Regions from separate parts of the Clostridioides sp. LIBA-6622 genome, predicted to be linked through region 4. Evidence: riboswitches for the same ligand, from Rfam matches in the RefSeq annotation. Region 4 holds a riboswitch; each other region holds the start of a gene.

Region 1 (2,209 bases), 510 kb from region 4:
TTATCTGTAACCTCAACTATTCCTTTTGCTGGAGCACTCCCTTCAGGAGCTTTAATATTTATAACTTCCATATCAAGTGCTTCTGATAACGCTATATCCATCACTGCCGGTTTTTCTTCTGATATTTTATCCCCTTTATTTGCTGGAGATATTGTAACTCCACTACTTTCTCCACTAAACAAATCTTCTACAGTACCCTGAATATTTGTATCACTATTTTCTTCTAATGTTACTTTACTTGTATCTACTATAGGATTGGTAGGTACTATACTTTCCAGACTATTTGCATTTTCATTTTGCCCTAGATTTTTATGTACATAGTCTAGGTCAGCAATATCTACCTTTCCATCTCTATTTAAATCATATTCTTTTTTATTTGAATCTATATTTTCTAAAACTTCATTATAATCATTTTTATCTACTTTTCCGTCTCCATTTACATCTCCCATTAAGAATAGTTCATAGTTTAAAGGTTTATTTTTATTATCTACACTTGCTCTATTACTTAATAAAACCCTTTGAGAATAACTTGATATATCAATATCTTTAACTTCTTTACTCTTAAATCCACTTCCAGAGACTTCTACCTTGTATTTTCCAACAGGTAAATTACTGAACATAATATTATAATATGATATATTTTCATCTTTATCTTTTACTTCACTTCTATTGGCAGATAATTTTTTGATAGTATAGCCTATAGAATCTGTTCCTATATTTATACTTCCTGAATTTTTACCTCCAAGTTTTATTATCCCACTATTGTTACTACTATCTTTTAATTGTAGTTGTATATCAGTTATACTTTCTGATTCATTATTTTTGATTGGAAGTGAAAAATTTAAATCCACTTCTAAATTTCCCTTTAGCTTTTCTGTAACTGATTTTTCAACTGACCTTAGTTTCCCCTCTAATATAGGCTCTGCAAAAACATTCAATGGTGCACTACACATAGATACTGCTAGTACACAAGATATTGCCTTTTTCATGAAATAACAATCCTCCCTCAATAAATCTTTAATTTTCCATGAATTTAAATGCTATAGTTTCAGACAATAAAAAAAGACACTCAAAGAGAATCTTTATTATAAATAAAAAGAACTTGCTCTTTTTAGCAACTGGCTGATATGGCTTTGTAAGCTTTAATCCCTATAGTTTTGCGTCATTAGATTTCCCTAATTTTGCCATTTAATTTTCAATGCTTTTATACCCATTTTATACTATATTTAAACTTTTTAGTACAAATTTTTTATATTAAAATACAAAAAAAGAATATTTATATTATTATGTTAATATAAATATTCTTTATCATTATAAATACATTACTTAGATGTTATTTTCTAATTATTATCTTATTACATATTTCCATCACTTATATATACTATCATTATCAAAATATCTAACTCTCGATAAATACTTATTCTTTATATCTTCCATAAAACTCATGTGTTGCATATATCGTCTTATCACCTGTCATAGTTAACCCAAATCCCATTATCTCATATCCTTTATGTAACATATTTGTACCTTCCTCAGGATTGGTCTTCCACTCATTAAAAATAAAGTTTCCTATATCATCTGCATCCCTATTTGTATATACAGGTTTGTCTGGGATTTTATACTTAATTATATTTTCCCCTTGAACAGAAATGTACCCAGACTTAATCTCACTCCAATCTAAGTATTTCAAAAAAGTAGAATACGAATTTTTACCATTTATAGTATGAGATAAAGTCTTTTTATTTGCCATTAAATTAGACCAGTCATTTGCTAGACCTTCTAATCTACTTGCTACAGATAACTCTCTTACACCATTTTCTTTTCTGTATTGTTTTGTAAGAGCATATATTTTTCCCTTTATCCTATCCTTAAATACCTTATCATTTGGATTATAGTACAATCCTTGTTGATTTGGTGAGGCTTGATTTATACATTGCTTGATTACATTTTGATTTATTCCTCCTAGTACAGTCAATTTATCTGCACCACTTAAAATACTCTTATTGCTACCATTTTCAACTAAAACCACAGGTGCATTTTTTGCTATTGTAGAAGCTACCAATGCATCAGTTAGTTGCATACCTTTACTTAAATAAAATTCTTTACTGTCTTTATAAAATTCTTGTATAACTCTTTTATTTGTGTCAAATCTATCTGTTCCACCCAATCTAACAGAATTTGTACTCTTAACCAGTTCATCACTTATTAT
Region 2 (2,209 bases), 240 kb from region 4:
TACGTCTTACATCTTGAACTGCTTCTCTATCTTGTGGGTCTGACATGGCTAGACATATCTTGTCTCCATCGATTTTGAATGGAAATATCGCATATCTTTTGCATATATTTTCTGGAACCATTTTTGTAGCTAATGTGTCTATTTCTGTTCCTTCTAAAAATACACTTTCTATATCCAAAAGTTCTTTTAATACACTTATTAATAAGTTACTATCTATAAGACCTTCTTGTACTAGAAATTCTCCTAGTCTTTTTCCACTGTTTTTTTGCTCTGATAATGCCCATTTAAGCTGGTCTTCTGTTATGTATCCTTTTTCAACCAGTTTGTCTCCTATTCTAACTTTTTTAGCCACAGATTTCACTCCTTTACTATCTCAATTATATCATCATTTATGATTGTATATTAAAGAAAATAGTATAAAAGACAGGAAGATTTTCTTCCTGTCTTTTTTATTAAATTTATGATATCTTACTCAATGTGTATATAATTTTAACTCTTTTTTGAATACATCTAAACATTTTATATGAATACTACATATCAGTATTATCTATAAGTACTATATATATAATCCCATTTTTTACGGTATTATCTTTTTCTAATGGCTCAGTAAGTTCAGTATCTTTTTTATTCTTATATATTTTATTACCTAAATCACTCAATAACTTATTTGTTTGTTCTTTTGTTAATGTAGCACCTTCGACTTTATTATCCTTAGTATTACCTATCTGTAATACTAATTTATTGCCAACAGAAAGCAATTGATATTCTCCACCTATATCTGCTTTATCAGGAAGAGTCTCCATATAAGCACTTAAACTACTTAAAGTACCATCAACAGGAACTTTATTATTATCTGAATAATAAGACAATGCTGCACTCTTAACTGAACTATAATCAGACTCAACACTTGCTACCTTAGCCTTATTTATATTACTAAATAAAGCTGGAACTGCTACTACTGCTAATATACCTATAATTGCAATTACTACCAATAATTCCACTAAAGTGAAACCTTTTTTATTCTTTCTTAACTTCATTTTTATTCCCCCTCAATTTTTTTAATTAATACTTACTTATAATATATCTGGTTAAAAATCTAAGTAAAATTATTTACACGTACTAACCAGATTTATTTCTAGCATATAACCATTTTAAAACAAAAAATGCTATGAAAATAAAAGTATCCATAAATAAATACAATTCCATAGCCGGTTGCACCACTAACTCCATATGTCCCAAGGCGCCCAAATCACAGAACATACATCAACGTTTCTATTTTTATTAAATTCAGGGTAATGCATAAAATATATACATATCCACTTATATTATATAATAGTTACCAAATTTTATCAACTAAGTTTATATTATTTATATATACCAATAATTTACATATTGAAACACAATTACTATAAATATTTATACTATACAAAAAAAGAAACATCTCCCTACAATTATCATATATCGTAAGGAGATATTTATAAATTATCATTTAGTTTTATCATTGTCATTTCCATCCTTTGCTAATATTTATTTGAAAGCTAGAAGCTATTACAATATAGTATTTTATTAAAATCATCTATATATAAACATTCTATCTCTTTTAATTATGATTCAGTCACAATCACTATATAAATGAAATTCTTCATTTACAGATATGCTTATTGTGCAAAATTACTTTCTTTACAGTAACTTTATATAATCCAGAACCCTCTCACAAACATTAAAGATATAGAATAGATACTATTTTCAATTCTTATAAATAAACTTTCAATAGATTTTTTTATTTCTTCTAGATTGTGACTGAATCATTTAATTATTAGGGGTTCATCTTCTGACCTTCCCATTGGAAACACCTCTTTCTTTATTTATATTTACATAATACTACATAATCTGAAATTTTTCAATACTTTTTCTAAATATTTTTTATATTCATAATATTCATAATATTATATGTTTTTTTATACTTATTTTTTACTTAACTACATCTAAGTTTTAAACTATAATCCTTACCTAAAATTACATACATACTTCTAATAATAAAAAATAGCTATATAAATTAAAATATCAAAAAAGAGTTGCTCAAAAGTTTTATATCCTTTTAAACAACTCTTATAAATCTAATAAATTAGAATAATTTACTTACTGATTCGTTAGAGAATATCATTCTTATAGCATCACCAAATAAAGGAGCTACAGTTTTTATCTTTAT
Region 3 (2,209 bases), 1.6 Mb from region 4:
CTTATCATTCTTTTTTTCAATTTTACTCTGCTTTTACTAGACCTACTACGTTTATGTTTACTTTTAGATTTAATAGTTTTAAATCTAGTATAATTAGATTTATAATTCTCTTGTGTTGAAGAAATGTATACACCAGAATCAATAATAGCTTCTGCATTAACTTGTAATGGATTTATAATACTAATTATAAGTAAAAAAGATATGGCTAACCCAATCAATGTTTTCTTTTTTTTCATATTTTCCCCCTCATAAAAATCTTATATCTAATTTATTATAATATATATGAAACTAAAAATTACAATTTTTTTCAAATTTATTATATATTCTCTTATCTTTAACATAATTTTTATTCCATCAATTCTTTCTTTTATTAAACTTTTTTAAATCAATATTAATTTATGATACTTAACATACAAAATACACGCTAAGCTTATTTTTACTTAAATCTTCCATTTAAAATTAAAATTACTTAATTAATTTATTCTATTTAATATTATAATAATGTTTTTTACAAAAGAAAAAGAATCCCATGAATAGGATTCTTTTTCTGAAATTTCTTAGTATATTTAAAGCTTACTAGTATCCAATTATGATAAACTTAAACATTCTTCTATGTATTGATTATATACATATCCAGAATATCTGTTTCCATTTTTATCAATATTAACTCTTGCCCATTTGCCCACACTATAACATACTTCAACCTTAAAACCATCAGGAATTGTAGTTATAATTCTAGAGTCTAATGTTCTATCATTTCTAAGTTCTAAACTTAAACCATTAGTTCTTATATTTCCTACATAATTCTTTTTTCTGTTTTTTATCATGTCATTATTATTATTTTTTTTAGCATTGCTAAATTTTTCTAGATATTTATAAAGTAACCAACCTTTGTCATAATTACTTTCAACTTCTGCCCATATTCCATCAACACATTTTAATTTAACAATTTTACCTTCTGGTATACTTTTCAACTTCATACTATTTATGTCTGGTCTTTCCCTTAAATTTAATTTAATCTTAGTCTTAAAATTGATGCTTGATTCGCCAAATTTTTTTAACATTAACTCAGATATCATCTTAAGCCCTCCTCTTGCCAAATATTAAGTTATTAAAAATATATAACTTTAAAAAATACTTTTAACAAAAAGAATTATTATCTTTTTGGCAACTGGCTGACATGACCTTTATTATATAAAGATTTTAGTCCCTATAGCTTTGCGTCATTAGATTTATCTAATATTGCCTATATCTGAATAATAACATAATTTAAACAATTTAAAAATGATATTCTCTCAAATTTTATATTAATTAAATATAAATTAAATTTTTAATTAATAATAACCAAAAAATATCTTTATATTTATTAATTTAATTATTGTTCTTCATAATTCATCCAAAAAATAGTAATTTATATATGATACCTCTACTTTTAACAAATCTTTTTCAATAAATATCAATATATCAAAATAATCAATAACTTTTTACATATTCAATTAATCTAAAAAATTATTAATTAATAGAGCCTAAAAATAATTTATATTAATTATTCCCTTTTTAAAATTTTTACTAATCTCTTTTATAGTACCTTCTCTTTAAAGGCTTTATCATAAGACATGTATATTTTATTTTTTAAATGACTTGACAAAATAAATATATTATAATATTATCATTATAGACTGACGGTCAGTTTATATCTTATATATCTATAACTGCTATGAACTAAATCTAAAATATTCAATATAAAATTTTTAAGAAATGAGGATTATTTATGCTAAAAAGAATATTATTAAAAGATTTAACACGAAATAAAGTAATAACAATTACTCTATTTATTTTTATTTTACTTGCATCAATGTTAGCATCTAGTGCAACAAATATCGCTATAAAACTCACTGATTCAGTGACTGCCTTGTTTCAAAAATCTCAGACACCACATTATGTCCAAATGTATTCTGGTAAATTAGACCAAGAAAAAATTGATAAATTTTCAACTAAAACTCCATATGTAAAAAAACAGCAAACTACTGAACTTTTAAATATAAATGGAGCTAATATCTTTCTAGGAGGTAAAGGAGAAAGTCAAGCTAATAGTGTACTAGAAAATAGTTTTACGAAGCAAAACAATAAATTTGATTTTTTATTAGATATGAACAATCAAATAATGCAAATAAAAGATGGAGAAATAGGAGTTCCTGTATATTACATG
Region 4 (2,209 bases):
GGTGCATTAAAATGTGAAAATCCAGGACACTGTCCAGGACAAGCTCAAAAATGTATAGAATTTAAGAAAGCTGGAGCAGAAGTTATATTAATCGGAAACTGTACTGACTGTAGTAATACAGTAATGGGTTCTGCACCAAAATTAAAATTAGGTGTATATCATATTACTGACCATGTAATGAGAACAGTTAATCACCCATTAATAAGAAGAATAAAAGGTGATGTAAGATTAAAAATAAAATAATATAAAAATATATAATAAAACATCCTTGGAAAAAATTTTAAAATTATTTTCAAGGATGTTTTTTGTTGTGATATGTCGATAACATTAACGAATAATATAAATAATATGGAAAAAATAGACAAAATATAATATATACTATATAATAGTGGCAATAGCTATTAAAATTATATTAGACAAAAACAAACTCAGATATGTGGCCATATTGACATATAAAAATTGAATTGAGTCAATTATCCAATAGAGTTAAGATTTTTTGTATTATCTCAAGATACTCTAAAGTATCTTTTTTAGTGTGGAAATAAGTTTTTGTCTCTTGCTAATAATTTTAGAATGTTCGTAAAGAGTGCACTTAAAAAATAAAAAGTATTACAAAAAAATAAAAAGTATTACAGACATAAAAATTACTAAAAACCTATTTATAGAAACTGTGAAGTATATCTTAAATTTGGGCACTTAAAAGATATATGGAGTTAGTAGTGCAACCTGCTATAAATATAAATAGGAGGAAAATCTTGAAAATAAAAATTAAAAAATCAAGTATAGTTAGTTTAGTAATTGCTTTTAGTATAGCATTTACTGCATTTGCACCAATAATATCTTATGCTGACGAAGTAAGTGGAAAAGATACAATACTTGATGGAGAGAAACCATCAGGAGGAGAAACACCAGACGGAGAGAAACCATCAGGAGGAGAAACACCAGACGGAGAGAAACCATCAGGAGGAGAAACACCAGATGGAGAGAAACCATCAGGAGGAGAAACACCAGATGGAGAGAAGCCATCAGGAGGAGAAACACCAGATGGAGAGAAGCCATCAGGAGGAGAAACACCAGATGGAGAGAAACCATCAGGAGGAGAAACACCAGATGGAGAGAAACCATCAGGAGGAGAAACACCAGATGGGGAGAAGCCATCAGGAGGAGAAACACCAGATGGAGAGAAACCATCAGGAGGAGAAACACCAGATGGAGAGAAACCATCAGGAGAAGAAATTCCAGATGGAGAGAAACCATTAGATGAAATTATACCATCACAAGAAGAGGAAGAATTAGAAGTAGAAGAAATGAGTTTGAATAAGAATATTGAAGATATTCTTAATCTTACTATATCTCAAATAAATAAGCTTGTATATAATTTCTGGGGAGACGAAAATGATGTAAAAACAGATGGACAGTCAGAAATTAATGAAGTACTTACTTCAAAGGATGGAAATACTAGTCTTTGGTATAATGATAAAAATTCAAAAGTAAAGAATACTTTTTTATTAAAAGAAACAGATGGTTCAGATAGACCTTATTTTAATATAAGATTTGATGAGAATACAAAAACTTTAACTTTCGATTATGTAATAGAAGGTCTTATAGGTGGAAGTTCTAAGGATGGTAAATATGTAATAGAAGGTGAAGATGGAGACCAAACTGCATTCTGTTATAATAATCATTTAAAATCTCCAAGTAGTGAACATAAGAGTCCATATTTACCAGCAGAAGACTTTAATGGTCAAGAAAATCAAAATGAAGATGCAATTAAATCTATACTATATGCAGGTTCTGAGTTTGATGGATTTGGATATAAGCAACAATTTAATTTAGGTGGAAAAGAATATGAAATTATGGCTCATTCTGTTACTCAAGATGCAATTTGGATTACACTTGGACAAATGAATGAGCAAGAAAGACTTAAGTTATATCAAAATACTATAAAACTTTATGATAGATTTATAGCAGATGCAAAAACAGAAGAAGAAAAAGCTGAGTATCTAAAAGGCAAAGAAGCAGCAATAAATAGAAAAGCTTATTTAGAAGCATTATTAGAAGCTGGTCGTAAGGAGTTAAAGCCAAATGATACAGGAAAACCTAGTTTAAGTAATGGTTTAACTGATATTAAATTTGATAAAAATCAAGATGGAACTTACGAAACAGAAGCTGTAGCTCTAGTGGGTTATAGTGGTGTGGTTAAGTTGAA

What was found. A riboswitch is a leader RNA that binds a small molecule or an ion and turns the genes downstream of it on or off. The one in region 4 is predicted to bind cyclic di-GMP.
Region 1: another riboswitch for cyclic di-GMP. It lies ahead of ACTG47_RS15245 (M60 family metallopeptidase); the one in region 4 lies ahead of ACTG47_RS17525 (Cys-Gln thioester bond-forming surface protein).
Region 2: another riboswitch for cyclic di-GMP. It lies ahead of ACTG47_RS18600 (type II secretion system protein); the one in region 4 lies ahead of ACTG47_RS17525 (Cys-Gln thioester bond-forming surface protein).
Region 3: another riboswitch for cyclic di-GMP. It lies ahead of ACTG47_RS10365 (SH3 domain-containing protein); the one in region 4 lies ahead of ACTG47_RS17525 (Cys-Gln thioester bond-forming surface protein).

What each region holds. Positions count from the first base shown of each region.
Region 1 covers NZ_CP196998.1:3,246,571-3,248,779, forward strand. The annotation lists gene ACTG47_RS15245 (M60 family metallopeptidase) at 1-989, opposite strand, end outside; cyclic di-GMP riboswitch class I at 1,111-1,196, opposite strand; gene ACTG47_RS15250 (cell wall-binding repeat-containing protein) at 1,418-2,209, opposite strand, start outside.
Region 2 covers NZ_CP196998.1:3,988,236-3,990,444, forward strand. The annotation lists gene ACTG47_RS18595 (GspE/PulE family protein) at 1-352, opposite strand, end outside; gene ACTG47_RS18600 (type II secretion system protein) at 531-1,037, opposite strand; cyclic di-GMP riboswitch class II at 1,198-1,283, opposite strand; gene ACTG47_RS18605 (ribose-phosphate diphosphokinase) at 2,126-2,209, opposite strand, start outside.
Region 3 covers NZ_CP196998.1:2,143,635-2,145,843, forward strand. The annotation lists gene ACTG47_RS10360 (hypothetical protein) at 1-236, opposite strand, end outside; gene ACTG47_RS10365 (SH3 domain-containing protein) at 588-1,079, opposite strand; cyclic di-GMP riboswitch class I at 1,164-1,257, opposite strand; gene ACTG47_RS10370 (ABC transporter permease) at 1,772-2,209, shown strand, end outside.
Region 4 covers NZ_CP196998.1:3,752,708-3,754,916, reverse strand. The annotation lists gene prdC (proline reductase-associated electron transfer protein PrdC) at 1-243, shown strand, start outside; cyclic di-GMP riboswitch class II at 655-740, shown strand; gene ACTG47_RS17525 (Cys-Gln thioester bond-forming surface protein) at 756-2,209, shown strand, end outside.